3 regions of the Paenibacillus sp. SRL342 genome follow, and region 1 is predicted to be linked to each of the others. Evidence: predicted binding sites of a transcription regulator. Region 1 holds the regulator's gene; each other region holds the start of a gene.

What was found. Region 1 encodes Rex, which represses fermentation and respiration genes when NADH is low (regulators of the CRP and FNR family bind a similar motif). Its sites were predicted from a motif close to TTGTGAAATATTTCACAA; they were not measured.
Region 2: the regulator Rex is predicted to act here: its motif matches at 1,851-1,868, upstream of nirB (nitrite reductase large subunit NirB).
Region 3: the regulator Rex is predicted to act here: its motif matches at 1,813-1,830, upstream of adhE (bifunctional acetaldehyde-CoA/alcohol dehydrogenase).

The regions. Positions count from the first base shown of each region.
Region 1 is NZ_OZ481790.1:4,482,867-4,486,154, reverse strand. Features, by position in the region: gene dinG (ATP-dependent DNA helicase DinG) at 1-1,278, shown strand, start outside; gene AC4E8D_RS19625 (redox-sensing transcriptional repressor Rex) at 1,497-2,150, shown strand; gene AC4E8D_RS19620 (amidohydrolase) at 2,137-3,288, shown strand, end outside.
Region 2 is NZ_OZ481790.1:5,044,060-5,047,347, reverse strand. Features, by position in the region: gene nirB (nitrite reductase large subunit NirB) at 1-1,761, opposite strand, end outside; gene AC4E8D_RS22260 (metal-dependent hydrolase) at 2,037-2,744, shown strand; gene AC4E8D_RS22255 (twin-arginine translocase TatA/TatE family subunit) at 2,832-2,951, opposite strand; gene AC4E8D_RS22250 (hypothetical protein) at 2,975-3,288, opposite strand, start outside.
Region 3 is NZ_OZ481790.1:4,667,615-4,670,902, reverse strand. Features, by position in the region: gene AC4E8D_RS20560 (hypothetical protein) at 1-677, shown strand, start outside; gene AC4E8D_RS20555 (Crp/Fnr family transcriptional regulator) at 764-1,480, opposite strand; gene adhE (bifunctional acetaldehyde-CoA/alcohol dehydrogenase) at 1,911-3,288, shown strand, end outside.

The DNA of each region.
Region 1 (3,288 bases):
CAGATGTTCCCGCTGGCTGTTGAGGTCAAGGAACTGTGGGATCGTATGAGCGATGCCTTGTTCGGTCTGTTGCCTGAACGAAGTGATGCTTCACCGGGAGAGACGGGGCAATTTTCACTGCGTCTGAAAGCATCTCAGAAACCGGCAAAATGGGAGGAGCTGCAGGATCTGGAGAACCAGATCTATGTGACTCTGGGTGATTTGGTTCGCAAAGGGGACAAATTGCTGCTTGAGGTGAAAGAGGATCAGGATGATTATCAATCGGATAGTCTGATCACGGACATTACAGGATTGTTGAAAGATCTGACCACATTGAAGGAGAATCTTCGTTTCTTCATGCGCATGGATGATGCCAAAACGGTATACTGGATGGAAGCTAGCGGCCAGTTCCGCAGTAAATCTCTCCAGCTGTATGCCGTACCTGTAGATGTCAGTGCACAGCTTAAGGATTTGTTTTTTGACAAAAAGAAAAGTGTTGTGCTTACATCGGCTACGCTCTCTGTGGATAAGTCATTCCAGTTCATGATTGAACAGCTTGGCTTGCAGGAAGCTTCCGAGAATAATCGGCTGTTAACGTCGATGCTGCCATCACCTTTCAACTATCGCGATCAGGCACTTCTGGTGATTCCGCGTGATTTCCCGAGTGTGAAGGGAAGTGTGGGTGATGCGCACTTTGTTAATATGCTGGTGCAATCACTCGCAGAGACGGCAATTGCTACGCGTGGACGCATGATGGTTCTGTTTACTTCATACAAGATGCTGCGACAGGTCTATGATCCGCTGAAGGAGGCACTGTCTGGTAACGACATCTCGTTGCTTGGGCAAGGCGTTGACAGTGGAAGTCGTTCCAAATTGACTCGCAGGTTCCAAGATGCCAAAGCAACGGTACTTTTGGGCACAAGCAGCTTCTGGGAGGGTGTAGATATCCCGGGAGAGGCCCTAACCTGTCTCGCTATTGTTCGACTGCCTTTCCAGCCACCGAATCATCCGTTGGTGGAAGCCAAGAGTGAGCTGCTTCAGGAACAGAAGAAAAATCCGTTCATGAAACTGTCCGTGCCGCAAGCGGTCATTCGTTTCAAACAGGGATTTGGCCGGTTGGTGCGTACAGCGAAGGACAGAGGAATTGTCATTGTTTATGATACACGGGTGATTGAAGCGTACTATGGTAAATTCTTTTTATATTCATTACCTGGTCCCAAAATGGAACACATGCTCACGGAGCAGATGGTTCCACGAATTACCGAGTGGTTGGAAAAACCTGCTAATGAACAAAAATAATGGTTGTTTTGTTCGTTACATCATTGCATGACACTATTGTTTGGCGTTAAACTTTATTAGATATTTCCGTATCCGATTAAAGCAGTTGCACGTAAGAACTTATAACCTAAATTACAAGGAGCATTCTGTATAAAATGTCACGTTTATCTTTGAGTTTATACAGAATGCTCATCTTTTCATCTATTATTTTATCGTGGTCTTGGTAAGGGGGAGCAAGAATGAAATCGGATAAAATTTCGGAAGCGGTGGTACGACGTCTGCCTGTATACTTGCGTTATTTGAACGAGTTGCATCAGCGTGAGGTGGCTACTGTTTCTTCTCAAGAGCTTGGACAGAGGCTGGATCTGAATCCGGCCCAAATTCGTAAAGACCTGGCTTACTTCGGTGATTTTGGTCGTAAAGGGATCGGGTATGATGTATCCTATCTGATCGAGAAAATTCGTCACATTCTCAAGATCGATCAGCAAATTAATGTAGCTCTGGTAGGCGCGGGTAATCTAGGTCAAGCCTTGTCCAACTACAACGCATATCTGAAAGACAACATGAAGATTGTTGCTGTATTTGATGCATATGGACCGAAGATTGGTAGTCAAATCAACAGTTTGACGGTAAAACCAATGGATGAATTGACGGAAGCGGTTAAAACGGATAACATCCGCATCGGAATTATCACGGTTCCGGATACGGAAGCCCAAAATGTAGCCGATCAGCTTATTGAATCCGGAATCGAAGCGATCCTTAATTTTGCACCAACAATTCTAAAAACACCGCCGCATATCCGCATTCACCATGCTGACTTTACAACGGATCTGCTTAGTTTGGCCTATTACTTGGAGACTGGAAAGGACGACGAGGAAGATGACAACAAATAGATGGGTAATCCACAACGGCAAATTTGCCGTTAATGAAGGCGGCACAACATGGAACGTGGTCCAAGGATACATGGTTGTTGAGAATGACAAGATTGTGCATATTGGTGAGACATTGCCGGATGAAGACAAAAATAGTACCAAGGTAGATGGAAAAGGACTGTTCTTCCTGCCGGGTCTGATCAATACGCATGGTCATGCAGCGATGTCGTTGCTCAGAGGGCACGGAGACGATCTTGCATTGCAAGTATGGTTGCAGGAAAAAATGTGGCCGATGGAAGCGAAAATGACTTCAGAAGATGTATATTGGGGAACCTCGCTATCGGTGCTTGAAATGTTGAAAGGCGGAACTACAGCTTTCCTGGACATGTATGATCACATGGATCAAGTGGCCAAAGTTGTGGAGCAATCCGGCGTTAGAGCAGCACTGGCACGTGGTGTAATCGGGCTGTGCTCGAAAGAAGAGCAATTGCGGAAGCTGGAGGAGTCGGCAGCGTTTGCACGTGAGTGGAATGGACAGGCAGATGGTCGTATTACAACCGTAATCTCGCCACATGCCCCATATACATGCCCTCCTGACTACATAGAGAAGCTTGTACAGGTCGCGAATGACCTAAACCTTCCTCTCCATACACATATGTCTGAAACGCTTCGTGAGGTGGAGCAGAACGTGGCTGATTATGGACTGCGTCCTGTGGCACATCTAGAGAAACTGGGATTTTTCTCCCGTCCATCCCTGGTTGCACATGCGGTGCATCTGAATGATGAAGAGATTGAGATTCTGGCCCGTCATGATGTGGCTGTATCCCATAACCCGGGAAGTAACCTGAAACTCGCTTCCGGTGTTGCGCGGGTACCTGCGATGCTGAAAGCAGGAGTTACCGTGTCACTCGGAACAGACGGACCAGCAAGCAACAACAACCTGGATATGTTCGAGGAAATGAGACTGGCTGCATTGATCCACAAAGGTGTATCTGGTGACCCGACGGCAGTACCGGCAGGCGAAGCGTTACTACTCGGAACGTTATATGGTGCCAAATCCATCTTCTTGAACAATACCGGAGCGCTTCAGGTCGGCATGAAGGCTGATTTTATCGCCCTTGATATTGAACAGGCACATTTCTATCCACATACAGACCTG
Region 2 (3,288 bases), 560 kb from region 1:
TTTGACTGATACATCAGCGATTCGTTTGAGGTCCGCTGGTGTAGTCACCCCGCCATACATCCGAGGTACAACCGTATACGTTCCATCCTTTTGAATATTCGCGTTCATACGTTCGTTAACAAAACGGGATTCTTTCTCATCTTCGTGTGTATCTGGTGCAATCATGCCAAGGTAGTAGTTGATCGCCGGACGACATTTGGAACAACCTTCAGGTTGACTCCAACCCAGTACATTCATGACCTCTTTGGTTGTTTGTAATCCCTTTGCACGAATCTCGGCTACAATCTCATCCCGTCCCATGGAAGTACATCCGCATATTCCCTGTTTGGCTCCACTGCTGAAACTGTCTCCAAGTACATATTGCAGAATCTGTTCCACAACCGGTTTACATCCACCGCAAGAGCGGGTTGCACCGGTACAGGCTTTGATTTCATCTACAGTAGTAAGGCCCTGGTTTGTAATGACATCAACAATGGTTCCTTTGGTTACCCCGTTACATCCACAGACGATCTCGTCCTCGGGCATCGTTTCAACAGAGGTTGCTTTCTTATGACCACCGCAGCCTGTACCCATGAGTGAACCATACAATTCTTCGGTCATTTCGGTCTGTTGTTTAATCAGCTTCTGCAATTCGGCAGAATCCGTAATGTCACCGAAGAGCACGGCGCCGACCATTTTATTATCACGAAGCAGAATTTTTTTGTAAGTCCGTTTCCAGTCATCTTTGTGCGAAATGACGATGTGCTCCGGACTGTCGATGAATTCACCGGTTGAAAAGACGTCTACACCCGAAATTTTCAATTTCGTGGATACAACTGAACCTTCATAAGGAGCGGTCTCCACACCGCAGATATGTTTCGCCAGAATCATACCTTGCTCGAACAATGGGGCAACGAGGCCGTAACATACCCCGCGGTGCTCTGTACATTCCCCGACCGAGTACACATTCTCAAGTGAAGTCTGCATATAGTCATTCACGACAATACCCCGGTTGACTTCCATACCGCTTTCGCGGGCTACAGCCGTATTTGGTTTAATGCCTACAGCCATGACCACAAAATCAACATTCAGAACCGTATCATCTGCAAAACGTATCCCTTCAACGCGTTCGCCGCCCAGCAGTTCGGAAGTCTGCGCACCCATCTTGAACCGGATACCCTGACGTTCCAATTCAGCTTTCAACATGGCTGAAGCTTGCGGATCAAGCTGACGCTCCATCAGATCCTGCATCAAGTGCACTACGGTAACTTCCATGCCAAGTTGTACCAACCCTTTGGCAGCTTCAAGGCCTAGCAGTCCGCCTCCGATAACGGCCGCTCTTTTATACTGTTTGGCAGCTTCCAGCATGACATTACAATCGGCGATATCGCGGAAACCGACAACACCTTCTTTGTCATGTCCAGGTACGGGGAGAATAAAGGAGTTGGAGCCTGTTGCAATGATAATTTTGTCATAAGGAACGCGAGTTCCATCTTCAGTCACAACTTCGTGTGTCTCGGCATCGATGCGTGTAACCGTTGTGCCTGTGTGCAGCGTAATGCCGTAATCTTCATACCAGTGAAGGTCGTTCAGCACGATATCGTCCAGTGTTTTGCTTCCTTCCAGTACATAAGACAACATAATGCGGTTGTAGTTAGGATAGGGCTCTGTGCCAAAAACAGTAATATCAAATCGCGTAGTTAATTTCAAAATTTGCTCAACGGTACTGATTCCTGCCATACCGTTACCAATGATAATGAGGTTCTCTTTTTTTCCGTTCATGTGTGTATGCCTCCTTGAATAGACGCTGTACATTACTCAAAATTTTAGTGGTTTATATTTGAAATTATACAAGTAGTTGACGACAGTTTATGTGATTTAATTCACTAATAAAGATAAAAGAGTCATAAATATAATAATGTGAGCCCCATCACAGAAAGTTATATTTATTTTCATACAAATAAGAAATGCGAACTATTGTTCTTATTTTGTTTTCGTTGTAAAATCGGAAATGGGCCGTATTGTTCCCGATTTCTTCGAAAGGACGTTTTTGCATCATGATGGGAAGATCCCACCTTATTATCGGGACAGGCGTGTCGCTTTCTGTTCTGCAGTTGGCCGGTATGCCGGTGACAGCGCCGGCAGTTACGGTTGCTCTGATTGGTTCGTTATTGCCTGACATTGATGAGCCGAATTCGCTGCTGGTATCCAAAGCCTTGCCTAACAGTCTGATCAGGCTGTTACAGACGATTCTGTTGCCCACAGCTGTATTTGTGTACTTCTATGTTCATGCCAAACCATGGAACCTGTTGCTTGCGATCCTCATTGCGCTCGTGTCATTCCTGCCTTCGCGTTCGCTTCGCAAAGTGTTGATGTTTGCGATTGGACTCGGGCTGGTCTTTTATGGTCACGCGTTCGCACCGTGGAACTTGATTGCAGGCAGTTTGTTAATGCTCTGCACCACACTGACTCATAGGGGACTGACACATACCCTGTACGGAACCGCAATATGGGCGGGCTTGTTGTACAGCACGACCCAGCAGCAGGGACCGGAGATCTGGGTAGCGGGAGGCACGGCATATGCGATGCATCTGTTGGCCGATTCACTCACCAATCGGGGTATTCGTCCGTTACCACCGCTCAAGTGGCGCATACGGGTGAATCTGATGAGTACAGGGACCAAGCGTGGGGCCGTTGTAGAGAATGTCTGCATTGTGCTTACTCTTATTTTGGCCTGGATTGCATTCTCACCGCTATTTCTATAGCCATCCAAAAACGCCAGCCCGCATATTGTGGGCTGGCGTTTACAGGTATGCATTTCATAATGAATGGATCGTAATAACCTAGCTAATTCAGGATTGAGAAGGAGAATCAGTCAGGTCGTCAATATCGGAAGAACCAAATACAAATAAAACAACAAGAATCACAATAATCAATAGCTCAGCGAACCCAGTTCCGTCAAAGTCAGACATCACTTCAACCTCATTTCTTGGCGTTAAGAATTGATTCTTTGTTGGAAAGCCCGTATAACATCATTCAACGTCATGTCCCCACCAATCTCATTCAGGAATTGCACCAGTTTGTCTTGATTCGATGGTGTGATATTTTGTAACGTTTTATATTGTCCGACCAGTTCAACGACCAGTGTAGCTTCTCGAAACAACGTGACCGCATCCACTCTTAACTTCCCACTGACCAGTAATGCTGCAACGATAAGTTCCAGATTTCTTCCTTTAAGGTTGCCATTGAGAAGGGTGTTTGCGGCATTTGTTTTTTTGGAGCCTTTATTCGATTTTCCATTCCTTCTCA
Region 3 (3,288 bases), 180 kb from region 1:
TGCTCCTACTGGCGATCTTGGCTGGTTGTAGTGAGACACAGCCTTCTGAGCAGCCAATTGTCAAAGAGACAGAAACAGCGAATACAATTACAGTGGCTGTAGATGGCAGTACGTTTTTGCCTGATGCAACAAAGTCCATTAAGCGAGATTTTAGTGAGGGTTTGACAATCAAAAAAGCATTACTCAATAGCGGACTGGTTGATTTTACGGCAGATGGCAAACGGATTCAATCCGTCGGTGAAGTTTCTCTGGATTCTTCGCTTAGCTGGGCTGTCAAATTAAATGGCAAGGATATTGAGCAGGAAGATTGGGACATGGAGCTTCATGCCAAAGATGAAGTGATCATTTACGTGAAAGCCGCTGACAGTGGGGGGGATGGCGTTGCATATCAGACAACGTTACTCAAGGTTAGCGGTGGAAACATTATGCCAACTCTTAATCGTCAATATGCTGGCGTCTATGTTCAGGAGTGCACAGTTCGCGATGTGTTGAAGTCCAGCGGCATTGTAAGAATGTCGGAGAATAACAAATTTGTCGTTTCGGTCGAGAATGTCACGCCTCGTATGAATGAGCGGTGGGTCATTATGGTGAATGACAAAGAATTAATGGAAAATGGCCTCGACATGAAATTGAATCCACGTGATGCGGTAAAGCTTGAATTGACCAATGCATCCTAAGTATACCAAGAAGCCCAATCTCTTTTTAGAGAGATGGGCTTTTTTCATTGAAATATATAAGCAATTTCCGATTGCATAGTCAAATATTAAATACGACAGATCTCGTTCGGGCAAAGCTCACAGTGACAGATCCCTTGCAGCATCTTCAGATCTTTGATGACAATCATGCCATTGTCATATTCAATCCCATCTTTCTTACGCAGGTCGCTTAACATGCGGTTTACACTTTCACGAGTGGCTCCAATCATATTGGACAGATCCGTGTGGGTAATTTTTTTGTGAATAATGACATGCTCTCCATGAGGCTCACCATACGAATTCGACAACCGAATGAGGGTGGAGCAGAGTGCACCCGGTTTGCCGTATAACATGAGATCCCGGAATTTGGTCTGTGTCAACCGGTGGTGGATGCCCATCCATTTCATAAAGTCGATCGCAAAGTCACAATGCTGGCATATTAACATCTCCAGGTCTTTATGCTCCAGTACACCGATCTCACTATCCTCTAATACTTCCGCAGAGAAGCTGTGTTTAGAGCCAAAGAAGGGATCAGCCTGCCCAATCATATCACCGGATTGATACATGTACATGATCAGTTCCTTGCCTTCATCCGTGGATTTGGTGATCTGGGCACGACCCCGTTTCATATAATAAAGTTTGTCAGAGATATCGCCTTCCCAGTACAGATGTGTACCTTCCGGATAGGTTCTATCTTTCATGGTAACCAACAGATGGTTGAAATTTGCTTCCGAGAAACAGTTGGTATTACCGCGCTTTTCTAGTACAGTTGTTAGTTCTCTCATAAGTCTATCTCCCCTTTGTGTCCATCGGACGACCTTCTGTAATAAGCAGTAGCCTCCGAGGTTCGCCGCAAACCGTTGCCGTCCTGATCAGGGTCATCTCGGCCGGGAAGAAGGACGGTACAAATTGCGGTGGTTCAATTTTTAAGTTCAGTATATACCTAATCTTACCGTTTGAGGGGGAAGGAAAGGGGGCAAAAATGACGAAATTTCAAACATTGTGATAAAATTCACTTTTAATGGGGAGGATGAATTTTACAGCCCTATATTTTAAATAGGAAGTGAAAATGGTCGTATGAAGGACACTACAAAACTTAAATTAAATTTGTTATACTTTGTGAAAAAAATCACATAATTAAGTTTATTGTCATGTTACGATGTGAATGTAAACGAGAGAGACAAACTAATACGAACCTTTAGGAGGATGAGGGAGATGGCTGTAAAGAACGAAGTCGCCCCAGCAAAAGAACCGACAGCAGGTCAGTATATTCAAACGTTAATCGACAAAGCGAATAAAGCACACGCTGCATTCATGAAGATGGACCAGAAGCAGATTGACCGGATTGTGCAAGCGATGGCGCTTGCGGGTCTGGATAAACACATGATGCTCGCTAAGATGGCCGTAGAAGAAACAGGCCGCGGAGTATATGAGGATAAGATCACCAAAAATATATTTGCAACAGAATATGTGTACCACAGCATCAAGTATGACAAAACCGTAGGTGTGATTGAAGATAACGAATATGAGAGCTTCCAGAAAATTGCGGAGCCGGTCGGCATTATTATGGGGATTACACCCGTTACCAATCCAACATCAACGACGATGTTTAAAGCACTGATCTCCATCAAGACGCGTAACCCGATCATCTTTGGTTTCCACCCATCTGCACAGAATTGTAGCCGGGAAGCTGCCAAAATCCTGCTGGAAGCGGCTGTGAAACATGGTGCACCAGCAGATTGTATTCAATGGATTGATGATCCTTCCATGGATCGTACAAACGAACTGATGAATCACAATGATGTGGCTCTCATTCTGGCAACAGGCGGATCAGGCATGGTACGTGCAGCGTACAGCTGTGGTAAACCTGCACTGGGCGTAGGACCGGGTAACGTACCTTGCTTCATCGAGAAAAGCGCGGATATCAATCAGGCAGTAACGGATTTGATCCTGTCGAAGTCTTTCGATAACGGCATGATCTGTGCTTCTGAACAAGCGGTCATCATTGAAGAACCGATCTTTGATCAAGTGAAGAAAAAAATGATTGCGAACGGCTGTTACTTTGTTAACAAAGATGAAGCAGCAAAATTGACAGCGGGTGCGATTAATGCCGAGAAATGTGCGGTGAACCCGGCGATTGTTGGTCAATCTGCGGTAAGCATTGCGAAATTGTGCGGTATTGAAGTTCCAGCAGGCACCAAAATTCTCGTGGCCGAGATTGAAGGGGTAGGTACAAAATTCCCATTGTCGGCTGAGAAATTAAGCCCGGTACTGGCTTGTTACAAAGTTAAAACGGCAGCAGAGGGAATTGAACGTGCAGCAGAAGTGGTTGCTTTTGGCGGCATGGGTCACTCCTCGGTTATCCACTCCACAAATGAAGAAGTGATTGGCAAATTCGCAGATCGTCTGCAAACTGGACGGATTATTGTGAACTCACCATCCACACACGGTGCCATCGGGGATATCTACAACACAAACATGCCGTCATTGACACTGGGATGCGGATCATACGGACGTAACTCGACTTCTTCCAACGTAACCGCTGTGAACTTAATCAATGTGAAAAGGGTGGCTCGCCGTACCGTGAATATGC